3 regions of the Enterococcus montenegrensis genome follow, and region 3 is predicted to be linked to each of the others. Evidence: predicted binding sites of a transcription regulator. Region 3 holds the regulator's gene; each other region holds the start of a gene.
The links. The regulator LexA, encoded in region 3, represses DNA repair genes until DNA is damaged. The targets are predictions, from matches to a motif close to CNAACANNTGTTNG.
Positions count from the first base shown of each region.

Region 1: dinB (DNA polymerase IV) is a predicted target of LexA. The motif match lies at 1,798-1,811, and genes of this name have one in related genera.
Region 2: recX (recombination regulator RecX) is a predicted target of LexA. The motif match lies at 1,509-1,522, and genes of this name have one in related genera.

Region 1 covers NZ_CP120467.1:1,943,772-1,947,058, reverse strand. Annotated here, with positions in the region: gene P3T75_RS09400 (PSP1 domain-containing protein) at 1-437, shown strand, start outside; gene P3T75_RS09395 (DNA replication initiation control protein YabA) at 424-765, shown strand; gene rsmI (16S rRNA (cytidine(1402)-2'-O)-methyltransferase) at 843-1,730, shown strand; gene dinB (DNA polymerase IV) at 1,847-2,965, shown strand; gene nrdG (anaerobic ribonucleoside-triphosphate reductase activating protein) at 3,191-3,287, opposite strand, start outside.
Region 2 covers NZ_CP120467.1:1,602,545-1,605,831, reverse strand. Annotated here, with positions in the region: partial or broken gene rlmD (23S rRNA (uracil(1939)-C(5))-methyltransferase RlmD) at 1-1,373, opposite strand; gene recX (recombination regulator RecX) at 1,576-2,364, shown strand; gene mutY (A/G-specific adenine glycosylase) at 2,348-3,287, shown strand, end outside.
Region 3 covers NZ_CP120467.1:1,361,796-1,365,082, forward strand. Annotated here, with positions in the region: gene P3T75_RS06600 (alpha/beta hydrolase) at 1-66, opposite strand, end outside; gene P3T75_RS06605 (hypothetical protein) at 78-443, opposite strand; gene P3T75_RS06610 (hydrolase) at 463-1,083, opposite strand; gene P3T75_RS06615 (hypothetical protein) at 1,393-1,605, opposite strand; gene lexA (transcriptional repressor LexA) at 1,725-2,345, opposite strand; gene P3T75_RS06625 (DUF896 family protein) at 2,515-2,757, shown strand; gene tkt (transketolase) at 2,846-3,287, shown strand, end outside.

The DNA.
Region 1 (3,287 bases), 580 kb from region 3:
GGGATGAAGCAAAATTATTAGGCGGTATCGGGCCTTGCGGTAGACCGTTATGTTGTACGACTTTTTTAGGTGATTTTATTCCTGTTTCGATTAAAATGGCTAAAGATCAAGGCTTATCTTTAAACCCAACCAAAATTTCTGGTTTGTGTGGCCGTTTAATGTGCTGTTTGAAATATGAAAATGATGAATATGAAGCGGCAAAACGAGAATTACCAGATTATGGTAAAGAGATTGAGACACCAGATGGCAAGGGAAAAGTTATCGGTTTGAATTTATTAAGTCGGATTGTAAAAGTGCGGCTATTCCAAAAAGAAACGCCAGTGGAGTATCATTATGAGGAACTAAAAGACTTTAAGGCGCAACAAGTAGCCAGTCTAGCTGCCACAGCCGATGAAGCAAAAAAAGCAGGTGATGCCAGTGAGCATGGACAAACGTGATATTTATGATGGATTAAGTAAATTAGAGTTAGATTTAGAGAGTTCATTACAGCAATTAACAGCAATGAAAGCGGCCCTGCAAGAAATTGTTGAGAAGAATACAACCTTAGAATTAGAAAATCAAAAACTACGGGAATACTTGCAAGAGTTAAAAGAAGAAAATGCCGCGGAAGAAGTTAAACAGGGTATGTCAAAATCCCGGATGAACTTGGAAAAGATTTATGAAGAAGGTTTTCATATTTGCCGTGAATCCTATGGTGCCAGAAGAGAAAACGACGAGCAATGCGTTTTTTGTTTGGAAGTATTATATCGTGAAAGTCAAAATTAAGTGACGAGGAATTGATTAAAAGGTAATTCTATCCTTTTCAATCAATTCTTTTTCACTTTATGAAAAGGTGATAACAAGTGCAAAAGCAAAGCAGTTTTAAAGGAAGTCCAATAAGCGGAACGCTTTATTTGGTACCTACACCAATTGGCAATTTACAAGACATGACGTATCGTGCCGTGGAGACGTTAAAAACGGTACAATTAATCGCCAGTGAAGATACTCGCAATACACAAAAATTATTGAATCATTTTGAAATTAAAACACCACAAAAAAGTTTACATGAACATAATTTTAAAGAACGAGTGCCAGAATTAATTACTTTGTTACAGCAAGGAATAAATATTGCCCAAGTAAGCGACGCCGGCATGCCGTCAATTAGTGATCCCGGTCATGAATTAGTGGTGGCGTGTATTGCAGAGGAGATAAACGTTGTTGCGCTACCTGGTGCAACTGCTGGGTTAACGGCTTTAATTGCCTCCGGGCTAAACCCGCAACCTAATTATTTCTATGGCTTTTTGCCCCGCAAGAAAAGTGAACAGCTCACAGTTTTAAATACGTTGAAAAACGAGATGGCAACTTTAATTTTTTATGAATCACCTTATCGTTTAAAACAAACCGTTGCAAATTTAGCTGAAGTTTTTGGCAGTCGACAGGCAGTTATTTGCCGTGAGTTGACCAAAGTACATGAAGAGTATTTACGGGGCAATCTGGTGGAATTAGCTAGCTATTTGGCAGAAAATGCTGTAAAAGGTGAGTGCTGTTTAATGGTAGCAGGCTCTTCTGGTAGCAGAAAAGATGATGTATCTGCTGAGACGGCTATGTTATCTTTGAAAGAGCAGGTAGAAAATTTAGTTAAAACAGGGATGAAACCCAATCAAGCGATTAAAACAGTGGCACAAAATAATCAAGTTAAAAAGCAAGTTGTTTATAAAAACTATCATGAAATCCTCGAATCAGCCGATTAAAGCGGCTGATTTTTTTGTTAAAAACTAACGTTTTGTTAAAAAAAATTTTTATTAACGAGAAAACTTGCGAACGTTTGTTTGTGTTAGTATAATAAGTTAGAATGTGGGGTGAGGGTATGGGAGAGCTGCAATTTCCTTTAAAGAATGATACAAGTCGTAAAATTATTCATATTGATATGGACGCTTTTTTTGCTTCTGTTGAAGAACGAGACGATCCCAATTTAGCAAAGCATCCCTTAGTTATTGCACGCCATCCCAGCGATACTGGGGGTAAAGGAGTTGTGACGACTGCCAATTATGAGGCGCGCAAATATGGGATCCACTCTGCAATGAGTGCACAAAAAGCGTATGAATTGTGTCCCAAGGCTATTTTTGTACCGGGAAACCACGAGAAGTATCGAAAAGTTTCAGAAGAAGTTCGTCAGATTTTTGCCCGTTATACCGATATTATTGAGCCAGTATCCATTGATGAAGCTTATTTAGATGTTACAGAAAATAAAGTGAACAGTACTTCAGCCGTGAAGGTCGCCCGTTTAATTCAAAAAGAAGTCTGGCAAAAAGTTCACCTTACTTGTTCAGCAGGAGTTAGCTATAATAAATTTTTAGCTAAGTTGGCCTCTGATTATATGAAGCCTCAGGGGATTACGGTTATTCCACCACGGGATGCGATTACTTTTTTAAAAGCTTTACCAATTGAAAAATTTCATGGAGTCGGAAAAAAGACAGTCCCCAAAATGAATGAAATGGGAATTTTTACCGGTGCGGACTTATACGAGAAAACAGAAATGGAGTTAATTCAAACCTTTGGTAAAATGGGCTACTCTTTGTATCGAAAAGTGCGGGGAATACACGATGCACCGGTTGCCGTGACAAGACAGCGAAAGTCGGTTGGAAAAGAACATACTTATGGCAACCCGCTTACTACAGAAGAAGAAGTGTTAACGCAGCTGAGACAATTGTCTGAAAAAGTTGCAGCATCTTTAAAAAGAGTGGGCAAACATGGTAAAACGATTGTTTTAAAAGTGCGCTATACAGGTTATGAAACGGTAACCAAAAGAAAGACACTGCCTACTTATTTAATTGATAAACAAATGATTTTTTCTCAAGCTAGTCTAATTTGGGAAGACGTTGCAGGCATTGAAAAGGGAATTCGCCTTTTAGGGGTGACGGTGACGAATTTGGATCCGGTGACTTTTGAAAATATGACCTTACCTTTGTGGGAAGATGAAAAGTAATGGAATGTAAATATACGTAAAAAGTGAGGCAGAATTTTCATTTTGCCTCACTTTTTGTACACTATTAGAAAAAGATAAAATTTTCACGAAAATAAATTACTTTACAAAAGTTTATGTCGTTTGTTTCAGGTGCAGGCCTTTTAAGAAATAAGGCAAATTGGGAAAATCCTACTTTTTTGTGAGTGGGACAATTGTTTGATTTTTGTGAAGCTAAGCGATGGAGGGCTAGATTAAATCTTGTTTTTTTATTTGTTCAAAATTTTCTGTTGCATCGTGACATTTATCCCAAATAACCGCTTTTCCAAGCGCCAATGATTTTTTG
Region 2 (3,287 bases), 240 kb from region 3:
CTATTTTTTTGTCATTTTTACCACGACTTCACAACGAGCTGTTTGTGGGAACATGTCGACAGATTGTAAATAATGAATATTATAAACCTGAGCCAAACTAACTAAATCTCTGGCCAGAGTCGAAACATTACACGAAACATAGACGAGTTTTTTTACTGGTTGTTGTGTTAACGCGCGTAATAATTTTTGATCTAATCCAGTTCGGGGGGGATCGACCACGATTGCATCGGGTTGAAACCCAGCTTTTAACCATTTTGGTAAAAGCTCTTCAGCTGTGCCGGTTTCATAATGCGTGTTCGTAACCCCTAAGCGTTTGGCATTCCGTTTGGCATCTTCAATCGCTTGTGGGATGGTGTCCATGCCCCGGACTTCTTTGGCGATTTTAGCCATGGATAATCCGATAGTTCCTACACCGCAATAAGCATCCACTAACGTTTCTTGCGGTGATAGTGCTAAAGCACGCCGGGCTTCAGCGTATAAAATTTTTGTTTGGTAGGGATTTAATTGGAAAAAAGCTCGCGCTGATAAATCAAATTTTAAATCATCTAATGCTTCAGCGATACTTTCTTTTCCCCATAAGAGTTCAGTTGTATCCCCCATAACCAAAGAAGTCTTCTTATTTTGTACATTTTGCATGATAGAAACAATTTGGGGCACACGTTGCGTCAATTCGCGAATTAAACTATTTTTTGGGGTAATTTATTCGTGTGGGTAATCAAGACGAGTTGAATTTCGCCAGTTTTAATTCCTTTACGTACCATTAATGTTTTTAAAATACCACTATTTTTCTTTTCGTCATAAATAGGGATTTGATATTTGTTAATGAGTTGGACAGCAGTATTGATGAGTGTTTGGGTATCTGGTTCTTGGACAATACAATTATCAATTGCTACTAAGTTATGGGAGGCAGTTTCATAAAGACCAGCCTCTGCTTTTTGTTTTTTAAAATTATAACGTAATTGAAACTGTGCTTTATTGCGATAGCGCCATGGCTCTTGCATCCCAATGGTTTCTTTTAACTCGTAATTTTTATAGCCAGCTGGTTTAAACTTCGTTAAAGCTTGCTGCAATAAATCGCGTTTAAAATCTAATTGTTTATTATATGATAGGTGCTGTAATTGACAGCCGCCACAACGATCATAAAAAACACAAGGAGCAGTAATGCGATCTGGGCTTTTTTTGATTATTTGAATAATCTGCGCTTCAGCAAACTTTGCAGTGACGTTGGTAATTTTGGCTTGGATCTTTTCACCGGGTAAAGCTTTGGGGATAAAAATAATTAAACGTCTGAAATATGCAATTCCTTCGCCGTTAATGCCTAGACGCTTAATCGTGACGTTGATTTTTTGACCATTTTTCACAACTTGTTCCATAAAAGACTCCTTGTTTTAGCGGTAAAAATAAGCTCCGCGTTTCTGTTGGTTTTTACTGTAGTTATCTTAACACACTAATTCATGAAACAAAACAATCCAGAAAGCTTTGGCCCCACGGTATTTTGTGATACACTACAAACGTACATTCGCTTGTTAATTTGTAGAGTTGACCTGATAAAATATTGAAAGAGGAGGCGTCTGTATGCTTACCGTTGCAAAAGTAGCCAAGGCAAAACATGGTTTTTATGAAGTCGAATTATCAGACGGCAATTCACTAAGAGTCTCAGAAGATTTATTAATCAAATTCCGCTTATTAAAGGGAATGGAATTAGATGAAAAAGATGTTGAAGAGATAAAAAAAAATGCCTATTACGATATCGGTGTTCAATTTGCGCTAAATTATATTAGTTACCAGTTGCGTTCTGAAAAAGAAGTGCGCAGTTACTTAAAGGAACGTGAAATTCCAAGTTTTGATCGAGAAAAAATCATTCGTCATTTAAAAGACTTAAGTGTGCTCGATGATAAAGTCTATGGTGAGAGTTATGTTCGGACACAAATGCGACTAAGTGATAAAGGTCCCAGTGTATTAAAACAGCAGTTGCAACAAAAAGGGTTAAAACCAGAAGTAATTGACGCTGCACTTAGTCTTTATAATGAGAAAATACAGTTTTCAGTAGCCCAGCGTGCTGCTGAAAAGGCTCTTAAGAAAATCCACAATAAAAGTTTCAAGGAAACAAAACAAAAATTACAGCTTTCCTTAAGACAAAAAGGTTTCAGTGGCGATGTAGCATCAGCTGTATTGGATAGTCTAGAATTAGAGATGGATGAAGAAACAGAAATAGAAGCCCTAAAAAAAGCTGGTGAGAAACTGTGGCGGCGTCATCAAAATAAAGCGCCCCACATTCGTAATCAAAAAATTAAACAAAGTCTTTATCAAAAGGGTTTTGCATTAGAGGAGATTCAGCAGTTTATCGATGAGCAGACAGAATGAGTACTTAAATGAAAAGCAAATAAAAAAGCTTCAAACAGACTTTATCTCGTGGTATGAAAATGAGCGACGCAACTTGCCATGGCGGCAGACAAATGATCCGTATTTTATTTGGATTTCAGAAATTATGTTGCAACAGACCCGAGTGGATACGGTAATTGCCTATTTTTATCGGTTTACAAAAAAATATCCCACAATAAAAGCATTAGCCCAAAGCGATGAACAAGAACTTTTAAAAGTTTGGGAGGGACTGGGGTATTATTCTAGAGCACGTAATTTAAAAAACGCGGCCCAACAAATTATGACAGAATTTGACGGTGTCTTTCCAAGCGACATTGAAGCTATTCGTTCATTAAAAGGAATTGGACCGTATACCGCCGGTGCGATTGCCAGCATCGCTTTTCAAAAAGCAGAACCGGCAATTGACGGCAATGCAATGCGTGTAATCAGTCGCTTGTACGGTGTCGACTCAGATATTGCCAAACCAGCTAGTCGCAAGATTTTTGATGAAATTTTGCGTAAACTGATCCCAACCAGTGCACCAGGAGATTTTAATCAGGCTTTGATGGATCTTGGATCAGGGGTTTGTACGCCTAAAAAGCCAGAGTGTCTTAGTTGTCCTTTAAAAAACTTTTGCTTTTCCTATAAAACACAGCAACAAGAAAAATTTCCTGTTAAAACTAAAGCTGCTAAACCAAAAGACGTATATTACGTTGCCGTTGCCATTGTTAATGATAGTGGAGAATATCTTTTAGTACAGCGGCCTGATGAAGGACTCTTAGCAAAAATGTGGACATTTCCTTTAATTGAAGTAAGTCGGCAAGACTTTGAAATGGCACAAAAAAACTTTGCAAAAAATGCTACCCCTATTGATCTTTTTAGTGTGGCAGAAGAGGTGCCGCTACCAGCCAGCTTGCCGCAAGATG
Region 3 (3,287 bases):
TGGAGCATAGGTATCCAACTTTAAATCATTCCCCATATCATAGACAATATCATTTACTACTTTCATTTTTATCGCTCCTAAATTAAATCATTGGCATCGTCAGGTTGAAGTTGCATGATTTCATCAATGGTGGTAAGTAAAGCTTTTTGTGCTTTGTCGTATTCTGCGATAGAAGTGAATTTTTCGTTGAAACCTTCTAAGCCACCACTGGCAAAAGCCATTTCATATTGATAGACTGCATCATATTGTGCTGTAAAAGTCTTTAAGAGCGCCATTTGATTTTCTGCTAATTGCAACGCTAATTGAATCACGCGAAAATCAGTATACGCTAATTCAAATTGAACGGCCCAAGCACGCATGAAAGGATGCTGATTTTTTATATGCAAAAAGTGATGTTCTACTGTCCAGGACAAATTTTTTAGCGAACCTTGAATATCTAACATGAAGATTACTCCTTTTTTACTATTCTAATTTTAAGAAAATTCCTTTGTCTTGCATGGCTTTCACAAATTTTGCTGCAGTATTGCTTCTATTCCAATCACGTTGTAATTCGCAAGCAAGTTGCGCAAAGGAGGTCATTTTAGCACCAGCTTGTTCAACACGATGAAGTGCCATTTCATGGGCGATTTTGCTTGTTCCACCAACTGCGTCTGCGACAGCATAGACTTCATAGCCTTCTTTTAAAGCATCCAAGGTTGGAAAAGTTAAGCAAGCCTCTGTCCACAATGCGGCAATAATAATTTTCTTTTTACCCGTTGCTTTAATGGCGTCATTAAATTCGCGATCTTCCCATGCGTTAATGGAGGTTCTGTCATAGCTTGGCAAATCAGCTACTAGTTCTTTTAATTGGGGAATAGTATCTTTGTTACGTCCGGTTGCTACGTTGACCGTTGAAACAATAGTAGGAACATTATAAGCCCGCATCAAAGCTGTTAAATTTACAATACTTTCAACTAATTCATGGCGATCCATTGAATTGATGGAGTTTACTTGTGTAGGCTGATAATCAATTAGTACAAAAACGCTGTTTTCCGGCGAAAGCAGTTCATCTTTTTCGGGATTTCTAGGTTCATAACTTGTCATAATAAAATTCCTCCTTAATGCTATTTAATAGAATGAAAATTTTTACCTCAAAACCAATATACTGCCGTTTTTTAAATAAGGGAAATAATCCGACTTTAAAATAGTAAGCGTTTAAATTTTCATTTGAATTATAAAAGTTTAAAAAAGATAGTAGCAGTCATTAGGGTAAATATGGATTGGAATAGCCTCAATTGTAAATACTCTACGTATAAAACAAATAAAAAAGATTTGACACAAAAGTCTCAAGACTAATCTGTCAAACCTTAAAAATTATTGGTCAAAGTAACCCATTGTAATAATTACTAAAAATTATTTGTATTGATGATAGGTATCCCGTGGTTTTTGATTGTAAGGATAAAATTTACGAATACTTTGACGATATTTTTTTTCGTCCCATAAGGCAAACCAGACTAAAAAAGGGGGAACAAAAATCAAAGCGGCTAGAGCAACACCATAATGACTAATGACAAAGCTGACGATTAAACCTAAAACGATTAAAGAAATATTGCGAATTGTATTCATCCTTTTCACCTCAATTAAAATATACGAACAAATGTTTGTATAATGATTATACGAAAGTACGTTCGGTTTGTAAAGTAAAAAAATAAATCCTCGAAAAATTCGAAGATTTATTATTCGTTCTAGAGTAAATCCCGATAAAGTCCAACTACCAAACCTAAAATTTTAACATTTGGCAAAATGATAGGCTCCATATAATCATTTTCTGGTTGGAGTCTAATATAGTCACGTTCTTTGAAAAACCTTTTACAAGTAGCTTCGTCTTCGTCAGTCATGGCAATCACAATATCACCATTACTTGCGGCAGCTTGTTTCCGAACAATAACTTGATCACCATCCAAAATGCCAGCATTAATCATACTTTCACCGCGGATCGTTAACATGAACAAAGAACCACTGTCGTTTAATAAATGAGGTGGAATGGGAAAGAAATCCGATGCTTCTTCTACTGCTAAAATTGGTTCACCGGCTGTTACAACCCCAAGCATCGGAATTGTCTCCGGCTGAGCGCCGATTTTTTCAAGACCCAATTCGGTTAATTCAATTGCCCGTGGTTTGGTAGGATCACGTAAAATTAAGCCTTTCTTTTCTAAACGGGAAAGATGACCGTGAACAGTTGATGTGGAAGACAAAGCGACTGCTTCACCAATTTCTCGCACAGTAGGAGGATAACCTTTTTGCGAGACGCGATCGTGAATAAATTTTAAAATTTCAATTTGGCGATTTTCTGTGCGTTTAGCCATACTGCACCTTCTTTCTTTAATAATTTTAGTTTAGCATAAAGTATAAAACAAATCAAACAGATGTTCGCTTTGAGTTTGTAGTTGTCACCAGGCTTTTTTTTAGCTAAGATAAGGAAAGATATGCGTCACTCAAAGAATTTAACGTTCATAATAAAAAGGGGATTTTAAAATGCTATCAGAAGAAAAATTAGCACGAATTAATGCGCTAGCAAAAAAGAAAAAAGAAGCTGGTCTAACTGATGCAGAAACACGGGAACAAAAAAATTTACGCGAAGAGTATCTAAAAGCTTTCCGCTCCGGTATGCGGCATCATATTGAAGGCATGAAGGTTGTTGATCCTAAAGGAAACGACGTAACGCCAGATAAATTAAAACAAATTCAAAAAGAAAAAGGTTTACACAATCGAGATTGATATTTAATTGCTTTTCCGGTAATAATCCTATACAATAGGGATGTAAATAATAAAGGTAAAAAAAACCTAAAAACAGGAGGAAGCACAATTGTTTGATAAAATCGATGAATTGAGCGTTAACACCTTACGTACATTAAGTATTGAAGCGATTCAATCCGCAAATTCTGGTCACCCAGGCTTACCAATGGGGGCAGCGCCAATGGCTTACGCTCTTTGGACAAAACATTTGAAAATTAACCCAGCAACTTCTCGTAACTGGGCAGACCGTGATCGTTTTGTTTTATCTGCCGGACATGGGTCGGCTTTACTTTACAGTTTATTACATTGTGCAGGATATAACGTCACAATTGATGATTTGAAAAATTTCCGTCAATGGGATAGCAAAACACCTGGGCATCCAGAAGTAAATCATACTGATGGTGTAGAAGCAACAACTGGTCCTTTAGGTCAAGGGATTGCCATGGCAGTCGGAATGGCAATGAGCGAAGCGCATTTAGCAGCGACTTATAATCGTGATAATTTCAATGTTG